One region of the Embleya sp. NPDC050154 genome, then DNA from elsewhere that is predicted to be linked to it. Evidence: riboswitches for the same ligand, from Rfam matches in the RefSeq annotation. Region 1 holds a riboswitch; each other region holds the start of a gene.
The links. A riboswitch is a leader RNA that binds a small molecule or an ion and turns the genes downstream of it on or off. The one in region 1 is predicted to bind cyclic di-AMP.
Positions count from the first base shown of each region.

Region 2: it holds a riboswitch for cyclic di-AMP, as region 1 does, so the genes downstream of both, ACIBSV_RS00450 (transglycosylase family protein) here and ACIBSV_RS03200 (NlpC/P60 family protein) in region 1, are expected to answer to the same signal.
Region 3: it holds a riboswitch for cyclic di-AMP, as region 1 does, so the genes downstream of both, ACIBSV_RS34105 (NlpC/P60 family protein) here and ACIBSV_RS03200 (NlpC/P60 family protein) in region 1, are expected to answer to the same signal.

Region 1 is NZ_JBITJP010000001.1:693,162-698,113, forward strand. It holds gene ACIBSV_RS03185 (sensor domain-containing protein) at 1-474, opposite strand, end outside; gene ACIBSV_RS03190 (helix-turn-helix domain-containing protein) at 471-1,502, opposite strand; gene ACIBSV_RS03195 (NADP-dependent oxidoreductase) at 1,603-2,523, shown strand; gene ACIBSV_RS03200 (NlpC/P60 family protein) at 2,741-3,715, opposite strand; cyclic di-AMP (ydaO/yuaA leader) riboswitch at 3,722-3,914, opposite strand; gene ACIBSV_RS03205 (TMEM165/GDT1 family protein) at 4,321-4,905, opposite strand.
Region 2 is NZ_JBITJP010000001.1:105,123-110,074, reverse strand. It holds gene ACIBSV_RS00465 (hypothetical protein) at 1-1,028, shown strand, start outside; gene ACIBSV_RS00460 (DUF1203 domain-containing protein) at 1,097-1,591, shown strand; gene ACIBSV_RS00455 (hypothetical protein) at 1,780-2,418, shown strand; cyclic di-AMP (ydaO/yuaA leader) riboswitch at 2,726-2,959, shown strand; gene ACIBSV_RS00450 (transglycosylase family protein) at 2,992-4,221, shown strand; gene ACIBSV_RS00445 (glycerophosphodiester phosphodiesterase family protein) at 4,375-4,952, opposite strand, start outside.
Region 3 is NZ_JBITJP010000019.1:216,189-221,140, forward strand. It holds gene ACIBSV_RS34095 (PspC domain-containing protein) at 1-344, shown strand, start outside; gene ACIBSV_RS34100 (LuxR C-terminal-related transcriptional regulator) at 341-1,018, shown strand; gene ACIBSV_RS34105 (NlpC/P60 family protein) at 1,116-2,201, opposite strand; cyclic di-AMP (ydaO/yuaA leader) riboswitch at 2,211-2,348, opposite strand; gene ACIBSV_RS34110 (hypothetical protein) at 2,693-3,049, shown strand; gene ACIBSV_RS34115 (PIG-L deacetylase family protein) at 3,110-3,829, opposite strand; gene pcrA (DNA helicase PcrA) at 3,987-4,952, shown strand, end outside.

The DNA of each region.
Region 1 (4,952 bases):
GTAGCGCAGGGCGCAGGTGGCACAGGCGAGGCCGACGAACCACCACAGCGCGGTCACTGCCGACGTGACCAGGACGACCGGGAGCACCACCACCGCGTGGATCGTGTCCGACCACGCCCCGGGAGCAAGCGCCGCGGTTCGCCCCTTCGGTCTCGCCGGTGGCTCACCGCGTTCGGCTCCCGGGGCGGGGGGACGCACCTTCGCGATGCGCCGCCGTTCCAGGTCGGCGCACCAGCGCGCCGGCGCGAGGGCGTAGGCCACGACCGGCGACGTGCCGGACGGCAGCCGACCCACCGTTGCGGCGAACACCACGCCGAGTACCGCCGGGAGTACGGCCAGGAGGCCGGCGGCGGCGGTCACCGGCGCGGTGAGCAGGTACAGCGACCGCACGAGCGTCCGCCGCCCCGTGCGGGCGACGGCCCCCGCGCCCGACCACCACCGGCCCCGGATCGCGGGGGAGAGCGAATTGGTCATGGCCCAAAGCTAATAGGCCGCGGCGTGGCCTTCGGTGGCGTTGCGGTGGGCCTCGGGAACGAGGCCGAAGCCGAGGTGCCGTCCGCCCGCTGCCGGTGGAAGGTACGACGGTAGGCGTCCGGGGGCACGCCGACGGTGCGGTTGAAATGTCGGCGCAGTGTGGTCGCGGTGCCCATGCCGGTGGCTTCGGCGATGGCATCCACGCTGTCGTCCGTGGTCTCCAGGAGTTCCTGGGCCCGGTGGATCCGTTGGGTCAGCAGCCACTGCAGCGGAGTGGTGCCCGTCATCGCCCTGAAGTGCCGGCCGAGGTGGCGCGAGCTCATGTTCGCCCGGCGGGCAAGATCCTCCACCGTCAGCGGTCGATCCAGTCGTCCGGCCGCCCAGGCGAGCAATTCGCCGAGTGGATGATCGTGCCGTTCGGGCATCGGGGTGGCGACGAACTGGGCCTGACCGCCGGGCCGATGCGGCGGTACGACCAACCTGCGGGCGACCGCGTTGGCAACCGTCGAGCCGTGGTCGAGACGGATCAGATGCAGGCACAGGTCCAGCGCGGCGGCCTTGCCGGCGGAGGTGAGCACGCTGCCGTTGTCGACGTAGAGCACGTCGGGGTCGACCTCGACCCGGGGGAAGCGGGTGGCCAGCGCCTCGGCGTACGACCAGTGTGTGGTGGCCCGCCGTCCGTCCAGCAGGCCGGCGGCGGCCAGGACGAAGGCGCCCGTGCAGAGGGAGACCACCCGCGCCCCGGCCTCGTGTGCCGCGCGTACGGCGTCGACGAGGTCCGCCGGTGGGTCCGCCTCGAGGTCGGCCCACCCGGGGACGATCACGGTGTCGGCCAGGGCGAGCCGGTCGAGTCCGCAGTCGGGTTCGAGGAGGAAGCGGCCGTCGGCCCGCACGGGGCCCGCCCCGCAGATGACGAGCTCGTACCAACTCTCCACCGGGACCGGCGGGGCCGAGCCGAAGAGCTCGTGGGCCAAGGCCAGTTCGAAGTGCAGGATCCCGTCGGCGACGGCTATCGCGACTGTGCTCACGTCCGGAAGTGTACGCATCATGTCGTTCCGGACGCTCGCGCGGGGCGCCGGGTGGTCGACACGATGTGGGGGTTGGTCTTTCGGACGGAAGGCAAGTGACATGCGCGCTGTCGGTCAGGATGTGCTGGGTGGTCCCGAGGTGTTGCGGGAGTTCGACCTGGAGCGGCCGGCGCCCGGCCCGAGCGAGGTACTGGTCCGGGTGCACGCGGCGGGCGTCAATCCGACCGACTGGATACATCGGGCCACGGGCCTGATCCTGGGCGAACCGCCGTTCGTGCTCGGGTGGGACGTGTCGGGCGTGGTGGAGGCGGTGGGCCTGGGGGTGACGATCCATCGACCGGGGGACGAGGTGTTCGGCATGCTGAGCTACCCGTACGGCAACGGGGCGCACGCCGAGTACGTGGTTTCGGCGGCCCGCCACGTGGTGCGCAAGCCCGCCAACATCGACCACGTGCAGGCCGCCGCGCTGCCCTTGGCCGCGGTCACCGCCTGGCAGGCCCTGGTGGACACCGCGGAACTGCGGGAAGGGCAAAGGGTGTTGATTCACGCCGCGGCGGGCGGGGTCGGTCATCTGGCGGTACAGATCGCCAAGGCGCGCGGCGCGTACGTGATCGGCACCGCGAGCGCGGCCAAGCACGACTTCGTCCGCGGGCTGGGCGCCGACGAGATGATCGACTACACCACGACCGACTTCGCCGACGTCGTGCGGGACGTGGACGTCGTGCTGGACGGCGTCGGCGGCGAGTACGGTCCCCGCTCGCTACGGACGTTGCGCCGGGGCGGCGTGCTCGTCGCCATCGTGAACAACGTCAGGGACCTGGACGTCGAGCGGTACGGGGTCCGGGCCGAGGAGATGCTCGTCGAGGCCGACCACGCGGCCATGCGGCAGGTCGCGGACCTGGTCGAGGCGGGGCGACTGCGCGCCGCGATCGACTCGGTGTTCCCGCTGGCCGACGCGGCCAAGGCGCACGAGCGCGGGGAGACGGGCCGGGTCACGGGCAAGATCGTCCTGACGCTCTGACGCTCTGACGCTCTGACGCTCTGACGCTCTGACGCTCTGACGCCCGCGCCCCGGTCCGCCCGCCCGCCGGGACCGGCGCGTTCGCCGAAACGCACGCCGGCGCCGCGCGCTCCGACCGTCGTCGGAGGGCACGGCGCCGAAGGCGCGTCCCACTATGCGGTTGTGTCACCGCCGCCGGAGCACGTGTGCGCCGGCGGCGGCGGTTTGCCCGGTTCGATCAGGCCGGGCGGGTGGCGCCGGCGATCGGCATGGTGTTGATCGAGGCGATCTCGACCGACTTGCGCGGGTTCGGGGCGTGCACCATCTTGCCGTCGCCGATGTAGATGCCGACGTGGCTGATGCCGGAGTAGAAGAACACCAGGTCGCCGGGCTGCAGGTTGGCGACCGACACGCGCGTGTCGGCGGCGAACTGGTCGTTGGTCACGCGGGGCAGCGAGATGCCCGCGGACTTGTACGCGGCCTGGACCAGACCCGAGCAGTCGTACGCGTTGGGGCCGGTGGCGCCGTACACGTACGGCTTGCCGATCTGCGCCTTGGCGAAGGCCACGGCCTGGGCGGCCTTGCTGCTCGACGCGGTCGAGGAGCCGCCGGTCGGCGCCTGGTTGCCCTTCGAGCCGCCGGTGGCGGGCTTGGCGGGGGCCTTGGCGGCGGGCTTGACCGACACGTCGGCCGACGGCTTGCTCGCCGGCTTGGGGGTGGTCTTGCCGGGCGTGACGGAGGTCTTGGGCTGGACCTTGATGCTCGGCTTGGCGGGCGCGGCGGCCTTGGGTGCCGCGGGCGCCGAGCCGTCCAGCCGCAGGGTCTGGCCGATCTCGATCAGGTCCGGGCCGGACAGCAGCACGTCGCGGTTGAGCTCGTACAGGCTCTGCCAGCCGCCGTTGACCTGGTTGGTCTGGGCGAGCCGGAACAGCGTGTCGCCGGCCTGGACCACGTAGCGGGCCTTGTCGGCGGCCGTGTCGGTCTCCGGCGCGGCGGGCGCGGCCTGGACCGGGGCCGCGTCGACCGCCGCGGTGGGGGTCGCCGACAGCACGGTGGAGGGGGACTGCTCGGAGGTGGAGGGGGCCTGCGCCGGGGCGGCACCGGCGGTGGCGACCGGGAGCACGACACCCATGCCGGCGATGCCCACCGCCGCGACGAAGCGGCGGACGTTGGTGGGTCGAGCGGCACGATGGCGAGCGTTTGTGGACAGCATGAAATGGGGTCCTCTCCTGTCGCCTACGAGGTGAGCTGTCGGATTCGGACTGGAGCAGCCCGGTCGCGTTACGCGACTTCACCCCTAGCCGTCACCGGAACGATCCCGGCCACGGCGATTCACCTGGTTCCCCCGCTCCCGTCGGATTCTTCGATGTAGACCTCCCGCTGCCGGCGACGGGATTCGGCGTACCGGCGACAGGGTTCACCCGAAAGGTGAATCGGCGAGAAAGGTAGGCAATGCGGATGCCTGATCACAACCGAAACCCCGACTTCGCCCTGCGGGTAAAGGCGGAATAAAAGCGACATCTCTCCCGTGTTCGGCTCCGGGGTACCGGTGATGACGAGGGGATATCTCGGAGAGTGGTGTGATCGTGCGGTAACGGAAAATAGTCGAGACTCGTCGCGGAGCGCGGAAAATGAATTGCGGCTCGAAGTCGGCTATATAATTTATGTCCGTTTTATCCATGCGGCCTACATCACATTTCGGGCAACCGATCGACTGGTCGTGCCGGACATGCCGGCGATGCACCCATCCGTCCCGCCGCCGTCGGGTGACCGCGGCGCGGGCGCCATCCGCAGGGGCGAGGCATCACCGGGGGCGGGTCAGCCGGTGAACACCTCCACCAGCGACCAGATCGCCAGCCCGAGCATGCACAGGCCGCCGATCCGCTGCACCGTTTGCAGCGGGACGCGCTTGGCGATGAACCGCCCGGCGAGCAGGGCCAACGCGGACACCGACATCAGTGCCGCGGCCGAGCCGATCGCGGTGGACCAGGTGCCGTTCGTGGCGGCCAGGTTGGCCGTGGTGATCTGGGTGAGGTCGCCCCACTCGCTGATGAACACGGCCGTGAAGGCGGTCGCGAAGACCGGCCGGAAGCCGGTCACGCTCTTGCCCGCGGTGTCCTCGTCGTCCTCGCCCGCACCGCCGCGCAACAACATGAAGGCGCCGAAGCCGAACAGGGCGGCGGAGACGAGCTTGACGATCCAGCCGGGGAGCAGGCCGAGCAGGCCGCCCGCGCCGACGGCGAGGGCGACGTGCACGACGAACGCGGTCGAGGTGCCGAACCACACGTAGAGCGGACGCATGCGGGTGCCCATGGCAAGCGACGCGAACATCGTCTTGTCCGGGAGCTCGGCGAGGAAGATCAGCCCGAAGGCGGTCAGGATCGCCAGAAGGTCGAGGTGCATTCCGGGTGGCTTTCTGCGAGAGCCGGGCCCCGGGTCTTCACGAAGCG
Region 2 (4,952 bases), 590 kb from region 1:
GGTCGTGGAGTCGCCGGCGGCGGATCACCGTGATCCTGCTGATCCTGGTGAGTCTGCCGCTGCTGCCGGTGGGCGCGGCCGCGCTGGCGCTGCGGCTGGAGTACGCGGGCGATCCGTCGGACCAGGCCCGCACCCGCGGCCGGGACGCGATCTGGCTCGGCCACGCGTGGGTGGACGGACGCAAGGGGGCGGCCGAACTGGCCGCACTGGCACAGCGGTTGCGGGGCACCGGCATCCACGACCTGTACGTGCACGCCGGGCCCCTGGAACACGACGGCACGCTGCCGCCCTCCGCCCACCCCGGGGCGCGGCAACTGGTGGACGCGGTCCACCGCGAACTGCCCGGCGTACGGGTGCAGGCCTGGCTCGGCGACATCGTCTCGCACGGCGGGCCCGGGCTGCGGCTGGAGCGCCCGCCGGTGCGCGCGGCGATCACCGCGTCGGCCGCGCAGATCCTGGACGCCGGCTTCGAGGGCGTGCACCTCGATCTGGAACCGGTGTGGTCCGGGAACGAGGACTTCCTGACCGTGCTCACCGCCACCCACGCGCTGACCCGTGCGCGCGGCGTCCCGCTGTCGGTCGCCGCCGCGCAGATCGATCCGCTGCCGTCCCTGCACAGCGTCTTCCAAGCGCTGCGCGATCACCCCAAGTGGTGGTCGCAGCGATACTTCGGCCAGGTCGCGCGGCGGGTCGACCAGATCGCGCTGATGTCCTATGACACCGCGATGCCGCTGGAGTCGCTGTACGGCGGCTACGTCGCGCAGCAGACCGAGCTCGCCCTGGAGGCGACGCCGGCCGGGGTCGACCTGCTGATGGGCCTGCCCGCCTACTACGCGAACAGTTGGGGTCATCACGGCTCGGCCGAGACGGTCGCGGCGGCGGTGCGCGGTGTCCGCCTGGGCCTGACCAGACACGACCCGCGCCGACCGAACTTCGGCGTCGCACTGTACGTCGACTTCGCCGCGACCGACACGGACTGGGCGTCCTACCGCCGGGATTGGTGTCGTCTCGACGGTCGAGCCGGGTGAGGCCGGGTGCCGAACGAGGTGTCCGATTGCCGCCGGCACCGTGTCCCGGCCGCGTCCACGCTGGAGGCATGACCACCACCGCGGATACCCGCACCTTCGTCGTCCGAGCGATCCCCGCCGAGCTCCTCGCCTCGGTCCGGGCCACCGGCCTGGACGTCTCCGGCCACCCGGTCGAATCGCACACGGCCGGCGGCGGCGAACCGTTGCGCTGCTGCCTGCGCGACGCCGAGCCGGGCGAGCGGCTCATGTTGTTCGGCTACGAACCGCCGCTCCCGGCGAGCCCGTACCGCGAGATCGGCCCGGTCTTCGCGCACGCCGACGCCTGCCCCGGCCCGAGCACCGACGCCTACCCGCCCCAGTGGCGGGCCCGGCCCCAGGTCTTTCGCGCCTACGACGCCCGGGGACGGATCCACCCCACCTCACGCCTCCACGACACCGACAACCCCGAGCCCGCCCTCGCCGAGATCCTCGCCGACCCCGAGGTGACCGAGATCCACTGCCGCAACATCACCTACGGCTGCTACATGTCCACCATCGTCCGCCCGTCCACCCCCGACCGCTGATCCCACGACCGGATCCCCGGTGGCGCTCGCCCCCGGCGCCGGGGGCGAGCGCCCGGCGCCGGCGCGTCCACCGGGGCGGCGACACCGTCGCGCCGGTCTCGGCCACGCCCGGGACGATCACCGTGTCGGGCCGGATTCCGTACCGGCCCGCGCGCGGGCGGCTCCGAGCCGATCGCTACCGTACGCGGATGGACAACGCAGTCGTGCGGAGCCCGTCGGCCCAGGTCGCGGCGCACACCGCCGCTCCCGGTCCGGGCCGTGTCCGGGGCGCCGCCCAGGTGGTCACCGACATCCTCCAGCCGCGCAACACCATCCTTGCCGGACTGTCCGGTTTCGGTGCGCTCGTCGCCCACTCGTGGACCGGCGCCGGATGGGGTCTGTTCGCGGCACTGTGCGCGGGCATCGTTCCGGCCGGGTACATCGAGTGGGAGCGTCGCCGCGGTACCTGGGGCGACCGGCACGTGGTGGACCGCCGGCAGCGTCCGCGCATCTTCGCGGTGATCCTGGCCTCGATCGGCATCGGCGCGGCGGTCATGCTCGGCGCCGGCGCGCCGTCCCGGCTGGTGTTCGCGATGTTCGCGCTGTGGGGCATGACGGTGGTGCTGCTGGTGGTGAACGCGGCGTGGAAGATCAGCGTCGACTGCGCGGTCGCGTCCGGCATCGTCGCGTTGCTCGCCGTCGCGGGCGGACCGTGGTGGTCGACCGGTTATCTCGCGGTCGGCGTCGTGTGCTGGTCGCGTGTCGCACTGCGTCACCACACCGTCGCGCAAGCCGTGGCTGGTGCGCTCTTGGGCGCCGCCACCGGGGCATCTCTGGTTTTCGGCTGACCGATAGCGGTACATATCGGGCGGCCATCGACCCTCTCTATGGCGCACGTCACATGCCGGGTACCGATGGTCAGGAGGTCGTACGCACCGTAAACCGTCTTTTCACGATTCCTGCCCTGAGTAATCGAATACCCACTATATGTCATCGATTCGGGCACAATGCGTACGCTTCTCGGGACTTTAGGTCCCGATATTCCACCCTTCCGCCCTGATTCTTCTGTTTCGGCGAAACGTGATGTTTGGATCCGAGTCGAGGGTGTGCGTAGTTTGGTGCTTCGCCACACCGGTCCGGTGCTCGGCGAAATGGTCTCCCGGTTCGCCGAATCCTGCCGCCGGAGCGAGGCCACGGTACGAAACCCGAAAGGCAGGAGCGGGGGAACCAAGTGGAATGCCGTCCCGGGCGTCCGTGACACGGACGCCCATGACGACGGCTTGGGGTGAAGCCGTGCCCGTCCCTTCCTCAGGAGGGCCGAACACGGCCGGGCGAGACTCTCCAGCCCGAATCCGACAGCTCACTTCGTAGGCGTGGGAGAAGGAAAAATCTTCGTGCAGTCGTTCATCACCCCTGCCCGCATGCCCAAGAAGACGCGTCTCGCGCTGACCCTCGGCATGGCCGGCGCGATCGTCGCCGCCCCGCTGGTCACCGGTCTCGCCACCGCCAACGCCGCCTCCGTCTCCACCTGGGACAAGGTCGCCATGCTCGAGAGCTCGGGCAACTGGCACATCAACACCGGCAACGGTTTCTACGGTGGTCTGCAGTTCACCATCAGCACCTGGAACGAGTTCGGCGGTCAGCAGTACGCCCCGCGTGCCGACCTGGCCACCAAGGACCAGCAGATCGCCATCGCCGAGAAGGTTCTCGCCGTACAGGGTCCCGGCGCCTGGCCGAACACCTCCGGCCCGGCGGGCCTGACCAAGGGCAGCGCCGCGCCGGCCGTCTCGCCCGGCACCAAGTCCACGGTCAAGGTCACCCCGAAGGCCGCCGAGAAGCCGGCCGAGTCCGCTCCGGCCCCGAAGATCGAGGTCGTCCCGGCGGCCGCCGCGAAGTCCGCGTCGACCAGCACCTCGTACTCCGTGGTCAAGGGCGACACGCTCTCCAAGATCGCCGCCGCCAAGGATGTCGAGGGCGGCTGGCACAAGCTGTACGCCGACAACCGCTCGGTGATCGGTGGCAACCCGAACGTCATCCAGATCGGTCAGAAGCTCTCGCTCTCCGGTAAGGCCTCGGCCTCGACCGAGTCCGGCAGCACCAAGACCGAGACCGCTCCGGCCGCGCCGAAGACCGAGACCAAGACCACGGCGTCCGTGAAGGTCGCGCCGAAGGTCGAGGTCAAGGAGAAGGCCCCGGTCGCGGCCAAGGAGTCCTCGGCCAAGGCCGAGTCCACCACGGCCAACGCGTCCGGTTACGTCGCTCCCGTGAAGGGCGGCCTGGGCACCGCGTTCGGCACCGGCGGCAAGCTGTGGTCCAGCGGCAGCCACACCGGCCAGGACTTCGTGGCCGCCACCGGCACCTCGGTGAAGGCGATCACCTCGGGCACCGTGGTCAAGGCCGGCAACGGCGGCGCCTACGGCAACGAGATCGTGATCAAGCACGCGGACGGCAAGTACTCGCAGTACGCCCACCTGTCCAGCATCGGCGTGCGTGTCGGCGCCACGGTGAGCACCGGTCAGCAGATCGGCCTCTCCGGCGCGACCGGCAACGTGACCGGCCCGCACCTGCACTTCGAGATCCGCACCACGCCGAACTACGGCAGCGGCATCAACCCGGTCACCTACCTGCGCGCGCACGGCGTCAACCTCTGAGCCGAGCGTCATCAGGCGGTAACCACACCGCGATAGCCACACCAACGCGGTAGCCGTACCAGGGCCGGGCCCGTCGACCGAGTGTCGACGGGCCCGGCCCTTTTCGGCGTCCCCACCCCTGCGGACGCCGAAGTCTCCGGCGGATCGCGCCGATCAGCCGCGCGCCGGGTAGCGCTTGGGCAGCGACAGCCCACGTGCGGCCATCAACTCCCGCAGCCGGTCAGGGTAGTCGGTGATCAGACCGTCCACGCCGTCGTCCATCAGCTTGGCCATGGTCGCCGGGTCGTCGACGGTCCACGGCACGACCTTGATGCCCGACGCGTGTGCCCGGGCGACCATGTCGCGGGTCACGTAGGGACGGTAGTTCGGGTCGGTGACCTTGCCGTCCTGCGGGAAGCCGTGCACGGGCGAGAACGTGCCGGCGCCGAACGAGGAGATCGCGCGCAGCGGATCGCCGTCGAAGTCGTCGATGTCCAGGCCGCCCAGCCAGGGCGAGGCGCCGGGCTTGCCGACCTGGAGGAAGTCGTAGTTGGTCAACGCGACCAGGGGCAGGCGCGGTTCGACCTGCCGCATGCGCTTGAGCGCGCCCCAGTCGAAGCTCTGCACGGTGACCTGGCGCAACAGCCCGGCCCGGCGCACCTCGCGCGCCACGACCTGTACGAACTGCTCGCGCGGCGCGGTCTCCTGCGGCGCGCCGGCCTCGACCTTGGTCTCCACGTTGAGCTTCACGC
Region 3 (4,952 bases), on a different contig from region 1:
CCGTGGGCGACTGCCCGGTGGACGACAAGCTGGCCGCTCTGCTGGCCGCCGCGCGCGAGGCGATGGTCAACGCGGCGAAGTACGCGGGCGGCGCGGCGATCTCGGTGTTCGGCGAGGCCGACGAGGACACGGTCACCGTCTTCGTGCGGGACCGCGGACCCGGCTTCGACCCGGACGCGGTGCCCGCCGACCGACTCGGTGTGCGAGAGTCCGTGCTGGGGCGCATGCGCCGCAACGGGGGCGCCGCGAACATCCGCAGCGAACCCGGCGAGGGCACCGAGGTCGAGCTGGAGATGCGCCGAGCCGAGGCCGGCCGGGCCGCTGTGGGAAGGACGAACACGTGAACGCCACCGAGACGAGCACCGAGCACCCCGAGGACGCGCCGCGTACCCGGGTGGTCCTGGTCGACGACCACCGGATGTTCCGGACCGGCGTGCGCGCCGAGATCGGTGAGGCGGTCGAGGTGGTCGGCGAGGCCGACGACGTCGCGAGCGCGGTGGCCGTGGTCACCGAGACCCGTCCCGAGGTGGTCCTGCTCGATGTGCACCTGCCCGGCGGCGGCGGGGTCGAGGTGCTGCGCCAGTGCGCGTCGTTGATCCCGGCCGTGCGCTTTTTGGCGCTGTCCGTCTCGGACGCGGCCGAGGACGTGATCGGGGTGATCCGCGGCGGCGCCCGGGGCTATGTGACCAAGTCGATCACCGGCGACGAGCTGATCCGCGCGATCGGCCGGGTCGGCGAGGGCGACGCGGTGTTCTCGCCGCGTCTGGCGGGCTTCGTGCTGGACGCGTTCGCGGCCACCGACGTGCCGCCGATCGACGAGGACCTGGACCGACTCACCCAGCGCGAGCGCGAGGTGCTGCGGCTGATCGCGCGCGGCTACGCGTACAAGGAGATCGCCCGGCGGCTGGTCATCTCGGTCAAGACGGTGGAGACCCATGTGTCCGCCGTACTGCGCAAGTTGCAGCTCTCCAACCGGCACGAGCTGACCCGCTGGGCGACCGACCGCCGGCTGGTCTGACCGGACCGGCGGTATACCCCGGCACACACGACGGCGCCCGTCCTCGGAACGAATCCGAGGACGGGCGCCGTCGACGTGTCGCCGGTGTCCCGTGGGCCTAGCCGGGTCGAATGGCCGCGAGGAACGGCATCGAGTCCAGCGGCGCCTTGGTCACGGTCTTGCCCGGACGCGGGGCGTGCACGATCTGGCCGTTGCCGATGTACATGCCCACGTGCCGGTTGTCCGAGTAGTAGAACACCAGGTCGCCCGGCTGGAGGGCGCTCTTGGCGATCTTGGGACCGTCGTTGATCTGGGTCCAGGTGGTGCGGCTGAGCGAGACGTTCGCCGCCTTCCAGGACGCCTGGGTCAGGCCGGAGCAGTCGAACGAGCCGGGGCCCTCGGCGCCGGAGACGTACGGCTTGCCGATCTGCGCCAACGCGTAGCTGATCGCGGCCTGGGCCCGGCCGGAGGCCGGGATGTTGGTCGCCGGCGCGGTGTCCTTCTCCTTGTCCCGCGAGCTGCGGTCGGGCGTACGCGAGGTGTCGCCCGCGTGCTCGTCCGAGTCGAGGACTTCCTTCTTCTGCTGCTCGGTGAGCGTGTTCAGCAGCCGCTGGGCCTCGGAGAGCTTGGCCTGGATGTCGGCCTTGTTCTTGTTCAGCTCGGTCCGCAGCTTCTCCAGTTCCGCGAGCTGCGAGGAGGCCTCGGTGCGGTCCTGCTGGAGAACTCGGGCCTGCGCCGCGATCTGCTTCAGCTTGGCGGCCTGCTGGCCGTCGAGCTGGGACATCATCTGCGACTTCTGCAGGTAACCCTCGGGGTCGCCGCTGAGCGCGAGCGAGAGCGACGGCGGCAGGCCGCCGCTGCGGTACTGGTTGGCCGCCAGGACACCGATCTGGTCGCGCAGGGCGTTCAGCGCGGCCTGTTCCTCGGCGATCCGGGCCTGCGTCTGGTTCGCGGTGCCCTGCTGCTTGGTGATCTGCTCCTCGACGCCGTTGGCGGCGTCGGTGGCCTTGATCACGTCGCTGTGCAGTTGGTTGACGCGTTCCTTGGTCTGCTGGAACGACTGCGCGGGATCCGCGCTCGCGGTGCCGGCGAAGGTCATCACGCCGGTCATCGTCGCCGCGGCCGTGACGACGGTCGCTGCGGTACGGACGGCGGTGCGCGGCTTGGGCTTGCGGTGCTGCCCGGGTCGACGTTGGGACGCCACTGGTGGCGGGTCTCCTTCCTCGGCCGCCTACCGGGTTAGCTGACGGGTTCGGGCGGAAGAAGGCGCCCTACGGTGCCGGAGCACCGATTCACCCCAGGGACTGCGAGGGTCCCCGGTTCCGGCTTCTCGTCGCGACGACGGTGGTCACCCACCGTCACCGAAACGCGTCCCCGAATTCGGCGGAGGCGATCGTGTCGACCGGGTGGCCGACGTCGAGCCGATCGCCTGTCGCAGAACACTAGTCACAGGCGTGTCACGACCATCACCATTGGCCTCTGCATTGCCAAAACTTTACCAAGGTCACCGTTTCCTTCTCCCCGTATCACGGGAAAAGCGCCCGGATTCCCGAAAGTCGATCTTGAGCCGTTTGGCGCATATTGCCGGCGTATGACCAACCGGAAGGTCCCTTATCGGCCGCCGGCTAAGCTGCGACCCGCAACGACGACGGCGTCCCGGGCGCCGCGCGAGGAGCCGACGAGGAGTTGTACGACGTGGACGTTCTGCGGCAGATCCTGCTGGTCCTGCACATCGTGGGCATTGCGTCCCTGCTCGGCGGCTTCCTCACCCAGATGTCCGGGCTGCGCACCGGCGACGTGCGGATCGTGCCCGCGATGACGCACGGTGCGCTGACCATGCTCGTCACCGGTCTGGCGCTGGTCGGGGTGGTCCAGGCGGGCCTGGACCAGGACGTGGACAACGCCAAGATCGGCACCAAGCTGGTGATCCTGCTGGCGATCCTGCTGCTGGTCTGGGGCAATCGCGCCGCGGACCGGGTCTCCCCGAAGGTCCTCGGCGCGATCGGCCTGCTGACCGTGGCGAACATCGCCATCGCCGTCATGTGGACCTGAGCCGGCGCCGGGCCCGCCGGCTCACCGCCCAGGCGCGTCCTCGATCTCTCGCCGAATGCGCTAGGCGGTGTCCACCACCCGGAACACCTCGGCCATCCGCCCCGCGCCCAGACCGAACCGCAGGGCATTGCGGCCGAGCATCCCGGTGACCTCCTCGCGCAGCCCGGACAGATGACTCGTCTGACTCGCGTGCGACAACAGCGCCGCCATCTTGCGCTCGAACACCGCGCTCACCTCGACCGCGTGGTCCGGATCCCCCGTCGGCGACAACCACGTCTCCGGCACGGTCCACTCCCGCAGTCCCTCCGCGTCCAACAGCTCGGGGTGCGCGAAGGGGTTCCGGGCGTCCGGGTAGATCGCCCGCATCGCCGCCTCGCCCGCCTCCAGATGATCCGGATGGCTGGGCGCGAGCCGCGTCCAGTCCCGCTCGGGGCTGGGGATCACCATGCGCTGCGGCCGCACCTGCCGAATCACCCGGGTGATGTCGCGCCGCAGTTCGAGGGTCGCGGCCAACCGCCCGTCCGGGTAGCCGAGCCAGTGGAGCCGCTTCACCCCCACGTGCGCCGCCGCCGCGGTCTGCTCGGCCCGCCGGATCCCGCCGATCTCGGATCGCGGCACCGCCGGGTCGAAGCCGCCCGCGTCCCCGTCGGTGACCAGGCAATAGCTCACCTCGATGCCGGCCTCGGTCCAGGTCGCCACCGTCCCCGCCGCCCCGTAGTCGATGTCGTCCGGGTGCGCGGCCAACACCAGCACCCGTTCCACGTCACGATCGTCCAGCACGATGTACTCCCTTGATCGGATCGATCCCCGACCGGTGATCCACCGATCCCGATCGACGTGATGCCGGCGGCGAAAACCCGTCGTCGGCGCAATGATCTCCGCTCTGTACAAAGGGCCGAGCACGACTCGCTTGTTACCCACCTAGACTCGGGGAACGATGAGCAGCCTCTTCGACGACATCCCCCTGCCCGGTTTCGAGACCGCGGCCAAGAAGTCCCCCACGAGCCCCGCGGACGACATCCCGCTGCCGCCCGAGCCGGACGAGAACCACGTGTACGGCCTTCCGGAGGACTATCCGGACGACCTGTACGAAGGGCAGTACGCACCGCCGCCCGAACCGCGCGACGCCTACTACCGCAACGGCGCGCCGCGCCCGGTCGTGGATCCGGCGCGGCTGCTGGACGGAATGAACCCGCAGCAGCGCGCCGCGGTCGTGCACGAGGGGTCCCCGCTGCTCATCGTGGCCGGCGCGGGCTCCGGCAAGACGCGCGTGCTGACCCACCGGATCGCGTATCTGCTCGCGGCCCGGGACGTGCACCCCGGCGAGATCCTGGCGATCACCTTCACCAACAAGGCCGCCGCCGAGATGCGCGAACGGGTCGAGGCGCTGGTCGGGCCGCGCACCCGGGCCATGTGGGTGTCCACGTTCCACTCGGCGTGCGTACGCATCCTGCGGCAGCAGTACAAGAAGCTCGGCATGAGCTCGTCGTTCTCCATCTACGACTCCGCCGACCAGCAGCGGCTGATGGCGATGGTCTGCCGCGACCTGGACCTGGACCCGAAGAAGTTCCCGCCGCGCAAGTTCAACGCCCAGGTCTCCAACCTCAAGAACGAGCTGGTCGACCACGAGGACTTCGCGGCGAAGGCGATCAACGAGACCGAGCGCATACTCGCTCAGGCGTACACGATGTACCAGGAGCGGCTGCGCCAGGCCAACGCGCTGGACTTCGACGACCTGATCATGACCACGGTGCATCTGCTCCAGGCGTTCCCGGACGTCGCGGAGCACTACCGGCGGCGTTTTCGACACGTGCTGGTCGACGAGTACCAGGACACCAACCACGCGCAGTACACGCTGGTGCGCGAACTGGTCGGCGGCGCGGCGGGCAGCGGCCCCCGGCGC